One region of the Gordonia iterans genome, then DNA from elsewhere that is predicted to be linked to it. Evidence: predicted binding sites of a transcription regulator. Region 1 holds the regulator's gene; the other holds the start of a gene.
The links. The regulator LexA, encoded in region 1, represses DNA repair genes until DNA is damaged. The targets are predictions, from matches to a motif close to CGAACANNTGTTCG.
Positions count from the first base shown of each region.

Region 1 (3,403 bases):
CCCACCTCGTTGCTCGGGACCTCCGCCGAACCCGAGGAGCGCACGGTGTCCTCGACGGCCTCAGCGAGCTTGGCGAGCTTGTCTTCGTCGACATGCCGACCCTGGCACGCCCGGCGCACGCCCTTCATCACCTTCTCACGAGAGAAGGGTTCGGTGACCCCGTTGCGTTTGACCACGGCGAGTACCGCCGACTCGACGGTCGTGAAACGGCGCCCGCATTCGCTGCAGGACCGTCGCCTGCGGATCGCCATACCGTCGTCCGACGCGCGCGAATCAACCACTCGGGTGTCGTCGTTCTTGCAGAACGGGCATCGCATGCACTCAGGGTACCTGCCCGTCCACCGCAGTACTCGGCCGCTCACCGTCTCACCCTTAGCGGTAGGCAGGCACCAGCAGAGCCTGCCCGGGGCGCAGCCCGGCGGTCTGAAGATCGTTCAGCTCGCGCACGGTGGCGATCACCGCTGCGGTCGGCTCCTCGGGGGCGATGCGCGCAGCAAGTGCCGCCAGCGACTCGCCGCTGCGCACGTGCACCACCTCGGTCGCAGCGGGTGCACCGGTCGCCGCGTCCGAGTAGTCCTCGCCGACCACGCCGAGCACTGCCACGACGACCGCACAGCCGACCCCCAGAAGCAAGCCGGCGGCCCAGCGCCGGCGACGCGCGATCGCCGGGGCGACCGCGCTGTGCTCGACGAGGCCGCGGTGACGCGCGCGGCGCGACCGCTCCGAGCGGCGGCTGTTCGAACGACCGCTCTTCGGACTCCCGGTGGTCGAACGGCCGGTGTTCGAACGGCTGCCGGAAACGTCGTGGGCACCGCCCGGGTGTCCTGTACCGCTCGTCCGAATCGGAGTGTTCGCGCTCAGCCGCACGGCGCGCCGGTGCGTCTGGGGACTGCGACCGGTGGTCAGGCAGCCCGCGGATTCAGTGCCCCAGGACTCGGTGGAACGGCTCAGCACCACCGGAACATCGCAGGTCATCGGGCTCGCGTCGCAGTGCGCTGCGCGCTCCTGGCCGGTGCGGTCCGCGCGGGTCTTCAGCGACTCGGTCATCGAAACTCCCATCGTTCGTGTGTTCGAAGAACTCTTGTTCGACAGTTAACACCACGGGTCCGACAAAAGTCGCGACACGTCGAACAAATGTTTGAGTTCTGTGACCTACTCGACTAAATTGTGAACCGACCGTACGAGAATCAAGCACGAGGAAAGGACCGGCGATGACCGACGGACCCAAGAGCCTGTCGAAGGTCGACCCACACCTGTCGACCGCGACCCTGGAGGCCTCGCTGACCCAGCGGCAGCGCGAAGTCCTCGAGTACATCCGTTCGTCCGTGCGGGAACGCGGCTACCCGCCGAGCATTCGGGAGATCGGTGAGGCCGTCGGCCTCACCTCAACCTCGTCCGTGGCGCACCAGCTGCGCACCCTCGAGCGGCGGGGGCTGCTCAAGCGTGACCCGCACCGGCCCCGTGCGGTGAACGTGCGCGACGATCAGCGCACCCCGCCTCCGGGCGCCGATGCCACGGCCGAGCCCGATCGCCCCTCGGCCGCCTATGTCCCCGTGCTCGGCCGGATCGCCGCCGGCGGTCCGATCCTGGCCGAAGAGGCGGTCGAAGACGTCTTCCCGCTGCCCCGGGAACTGGTCGGCGAGGGCTCGCTCTTCCTGCTGCGAGTGGTCGGCGAGTCGATGATCGACGCAGCCATCTGCGACGGCGACTGGGTGGTGGTCCGCCAGCAGAACGTCGCCGAGAACGGCGACATCGTCGCCGCCATGATCGACGGCGAGGCCACGGTCAAGACCTTCAAGCGGGTCGACGGTCACGTCTGGCTGATGCCGCACAACGAACACTTCGAGCCCATCCCCGGCGACGACGCCGCGGTCCTCGGCAAGGTCGTGAGCGTACTGCGCCGCGTCTGAGCGAGTTCGGAACCGTCAACCGAGGACGGCGCGAGCGGCGTCGCGCGCCCCCGCGGCGCTGTCGGCGGCGACCGCCGCCCTCGCCGCGGCCCGACACTGATCGAGCGTCACCGATCCGAGCTTGAGTCCGACGGCGGGCGCCGCCGCCGGAGCCGAAGAGAGCGATGTGACCCCCAGGCCGACCAGAACGCACGCCAGCAGCGGATCGGCCGCCGCTTCACCGCAGACGCCCACTGGCTTGTCTTGCGCTGTCCCCGCTGCTCCGACGCGCTCGATGAGGGCCAGCACAGCCGGCTGCCAGGGATCGGTGAGCGCGGCCAGCTCCGGCGACATCCTGTCTGCGGCCATCGTGTACTGCGTCAGATCGTTGGTGCCGACCGACACGAAGTCGACCTCGGCCAGGATCTGATCGGCCTGCACCGCCGCCGAGGGGACCTCCACCATGACTCCCGGGACCAGCCCTCGCTCGCGGACCAGTGCTGCGAACTCGCGGGCTTCGGCGACGGTGGCGATCATCGGCGCCATCACCCAGGGTGCAGCCGTCGCAGCCGCTGCGGCCGCGGCGATCGCGTCGAGCTGATGGATGCGGATCTCCGGGTGCGGCGTGGCGATGCGGTTGCCGCGCACCCCCATCGCCGGATTGGCCTCATCCGGATGGTTCACGAACTTAAGCGGCTTGTCCGACCCGGCGTCGAGCGTCCGGATCACCACTTTGTCACCGTCGAACGCGTCGATCACCGCTCGGTAGAGAGCAGTCTGTTCGTCGACGCTCGGCTCGTCCCCGCGATCGAGAAACGCGAGCTCGGTTCGGAACAGGCCCACACCCTCCAAGACCCCCGGTTCGGCGGCGGCCCGGGCGGAGGGTCCGTCGGCGACGTTGGCGAGGATCAGCACGCGGTGACCGTCGGACGTCTGCCCCGGCCCCTTCCACGCCGAGGCGGCCGCGGCCGCCTCTCGCGCCTTCGCCACCGCTGCGGCGACCTCCTCGACGTCCGGGTCGAGACCGACGACGCCACGCTCACCGTCGACGAAAGCCGTGCCCCCGGTCGGAATCCGGTCGAGTTCGGCGATCGCCACGACACACGGGATACCGAGTTGACGCGCGATGATCGCCGTATGACTGGACGGTCCGCCGAGCCGGGTGGCCAGTGCGATCACGCGAGCGGGATCCAGTCCGGCGGTGTCGGCCGGCGCCAAGTCGTCGGCACACAGGATCGACGGCTCGTCGGGGTTCGGGATCCCCGGTTCGGGGAGGCCGAGAATCTCGGCGACGACGCGGTCGCGGATGTCTTTCAGGTCGGTGACTCGCTCGGCCATCAACCCGCCGAGCTTGGTGAACATCTCGGCGATCTTGTCGATGGCGGCGACAGTAGCGGCCGCAGCCGGCGTGCCGTCAGCGATCAGCGTGTTCGCCGTGCCGATCCAGGCGCGGTCCTTCGCGAGCGAGGCGGTGGCCGCGAGCACCTCCGCGGAACTGCCGGTACTCGACGACG
Region 1 is NZ_CP027433.1:2,093,789-2,097,191, reverse strand. It holds gene nrdR (transcriptional regulator NrdR) at 1-317, opposite strand, end outside; gene C6V83_RS18720 (LysM peptidoglycan-binding domain-containing protein) at 373-1,047, opposite strand; gene lexA (transcriptional repressor LexA) at 1,212-1,910, shown strand; gene C6V83_RS09605 (putative PEP-binding protein) at 1,926-3,403, opposite strand, start outside.

Region 2 (3,403 bases), 700 kb from region 1:
TCCGGCGCGGGAACTGACACTGCGGTGAGGCGGGGTCCCCGCCCGAGTCGCACCTGACGTTGGGGAAGTACGCCAGGGTCGGCCGGGCTGAGGCCTCGCCTCACCGCAGCGGTCCAGTTCTTCATTTGTCTTAGAGAATCGCGTCCAGCGCGGCGGAGCCGCCGGCCGCGAAGGCCTCTTCGTGGGCGGCCTCGTAGGCTTCCCAGCGCGCCGCGTCCCAGATCTCCAGGTGGTCGTACTGTCCGGTGACCACGCATTCCTTCTGCAACTGCGCCCAGTCACGCAGCCCGGCGTTCAGATGCACGCGCCCCTGCCCGTCGAGCACCTGCTCGTCGGCGCCGGCCATCATCAGCCGAACGTAGGCGCGCGCCGCCGGGTCGTTGCGCGATGCCTCGTTCGCCTTGGCCGCGGTCTCGTCGAACTTCTCCGCGGGATACACCGACAGGCTGTGATCCAGGCCCTTCGTGACCACGACACCTCCTGACAATGCGTTGCGGAACTTCGCGGGCAACGTCAGCCGCCCTTTGTCGTCGAGCTTGGGCGAGTAGGTACCGACGAAGCCAGCCACGCCGTCACCTCCTGCCCGGGCATCGGGCGGGGACTTTCCGGATCCCCCCGGCCGATGTGCACCACACTACCCCACTTTCCTCCACTTTCCATCCACTGCGCCCCACTCATCCACCACACAGCACTATTAGTGCAGGTTGACGCGATTTTCACAGCAGTCATTCGCGCGTCGGCAGGCGCGTCCCCGGCGCGTCACGATCGAGATCAGTGAGTCTAAATCCATCTCAAGTGACTGGTGGGACATCGATATGAGTCATGGTGGGGCAAAGTGGGTGACCGGGGTGGGGCGCGGTGGGGGATGCAAAAACGGGGCCGCAGTCTCGTGGAGACTGCGACCCCGTTCGGGTGTCGCGAGCGGCTTCAGGCCGCCGAGTGGACGGTCAGCGACCGTCCTGATCGAATCGCTTGTTGAAGCGGTCTTCCATGCGTGAGGAGAACGAGCCCTTCTCCGGCACCTTCTTGCCCTCGGCACCGAGCTTCTTGGCCGACAGCGACGAACCGCCGCGCGGTGCGAAGATCAGCAGCAGACCGCCGCCGAACATCACAAAGAAGCCGACCAGACTCACAATCGGGAAGTCACCGATCCGCACGTCGACCATGATCCCGCTGACCAGGAGGGCGAGTCCGACCAACAGCAGCAGGGCGGCCTGCCACCGGCGCCGCGCATCCGGGCGCCCGACGCGCTGCTTACTGACGCTGGAGACGAACTTCGGGTCTTCGGCGTACAGCGCGCTCTCAATCTCATCGAGCATTCGCTGCTCATGCTCCGAAAGCGGCACCGCGCTCCTCCCTCACTGTCAGTGCGTGCCGGCGACGAATCCTCGTCGACGGCCTATACGTCCATAGTAGAAGCTCTACCGGCGCGCGACCACCATTACCCGCCGGAAGACCCACCGGAGCCGCGCCTCAGGCTCCCAACCTGCGCTCCGAGCGCGTACTCCCGCCCAATCGGCCCTGCTCGTACGCGAGCAGGCTCGCGTCGGCGGCGTCGAGGAACTCCGCCGCCCGGCGCTCGACGCGGGCGCACAGGGTGTCGTCGACCTGACGAACCAGCCCTGCCTCGACACGTGACCGCATCCGCGACAGTCCACCGAAATACTCGGCGAGGTCGGCGTACTGCGGGGCGACCGCTTTGATGCGGCTCCACGCGTCCCGGGCGTTCCGCCTTCGGCGTACCGGACCCGGCGGTTCGTACAGGGCCAGCACCGCCCCGGACGCCCGGATGGCGGCGAGATAGAACTGCCGGAAACGCTCGGCCCCGTCGTCGGTGACCCGGGAAGCCTCCTCGAACAGCACCTCGGCCCGTTCGAGCAGGTCCCGGCTGCGGTGCACGACATGTGGATCGACCGTCATGATCGCGCCACCTCCTTTCGTCAAGGAGAACCTCTCACGACCCACCGACAATTCCGGTCGGCGACGAAAGCGGCGGCGGTCCGGTGTCTTCCCCACCGGACCGCCGCCTTTCATCGAACATTTGTTCGATACTGGCCAGAGTAGCCCGGACACCTGGACCGGGGCAAGTCCAGATAGTCTCTGCGCACACGCACGATTCGCTGCGCCCGCGGCGCCCCGGTCACCCGCCGGAGACGAGTGCGCGGACCCGAGGTGCAGGACGATGTCGACACGGCTGATCGAGCTTCCCGCCGCCGATGCTCATCGGTGGCTCGAGCCCGCCGTGCACACCTACGTCACCGCCATGCGGTATCCCCGCGGTACCGAGTTCAACCGGATCGGCCTCTGGCGCGACCACCTGAGGAGACCGGGCTGGCGGGCGGTGGCGGCGATGCAGACCGCCTCGTCGATGGATCTCCTTCGGACGACGTACTCTCGCCTGCGCATCGAGGCCCCGTGGACCGGCGACCACGAGATCCTGGTGGGCATCGCGTACGGCTACACCGGGTATCCCGATCAATGGTGGAACCGGCAGCTGCGGGCCGGGCTGGCCGGCCGCGGAGTTCCGCGTGCGCAGATCGACGCGATCGCCTCGGACTACTTCGAACTCACCGAGATCCACGTCCATCCGCTCGCCCAGGGGCGCGGTGTGGGACACGCGCTGCTGACCGGTCTGCTCACCGGACGCGCGGAGTCCCGGGTCCTGCTCTCGACTCCGGAAGTCCAGGGCGAGAACAACCGAGCATGGGCCCTGTACCGGCGCCTCGGCTTCACCGACGTCTTGCGGCACTTCACTTTCGCCGGCGATCCACGGCCGTTCGCGTTCCTCGGCCGCACCCTGCCCCTGCCCGACCAGCCTCCCCCGGACTGTCCGCCGACTCTGGCACGATGACAGGCGTGTCTTCCCTCGCTCGCCTTCCGGTTCTCGCCGCCGTCGCGCTGCTGACGCTCGTCCCGCTGCTCAGCGGTTGCCTGACCCGCTCGGAGAACGTCGGCGATCAGTTCTCCGGCTCCATCGTGGTCGCGGCCACACCGGCCAGTTCACCGTCGCCGCCGACCTTCGACATTCCGGCCTCGATGTCCGGGTCGATCGCGGTGACCGAGTTCCCCGGCGACGGACCCGCCCGGAGGGGCGACGACCCGGAGTCCCCTGCCGCCGGGAAGAACGGTTCCCGGATGACCTTCTCCAACCTGACCGCCGGACAGTTCGGCCAGCTGGGTGACATCGTCTCCGGCGCGCTCGGCAACGGCGCGACGGTCGACTTGAGCGCCACCCGGAGCGGCGACATCGTTCGGCTGCGCGGCGGGGCGGCGCTCACCGGCCTCACGCCGCAGAACGACTATCTGGCCCTCACCGTCGACTTCGGCGGACCGGTCGTGGCGACCAACGGCGAACGCGCTGGGGAGAACTCGGTGAGCTGGATCCCCGAACCCGGCCAGAACG
Region 2 is NZ_CP027433.1:2,794,733-2,798,135, forward strand. It holds gene mraZ (division/cell wall cluster transcriptional repressor MraZ) at 131-568, opposite strand; gene C6V83_RS12795 (DUF3040 domain-containing protein) at 948-1,346, opposite strand; gene C6V83_RS12800 (SAV_6107 family HEPN domain-containing protein) at 1,474-1,920, opposite strand; gene C6V83_RS12805 (GNAT family N-acetyltransferase) at 2,183-2,851, shown strand; gene C6V83_RS12810 (LppM family (lipo)protein) at 2,848-3,403, shown strand, end outside.
Region 2: a site for LexA is predicted at 2,035-2,048, ahead of C6V83_RS12800 (SAV_6107 family HEPN domain-containing protein). Genes of this name have one in related genera too.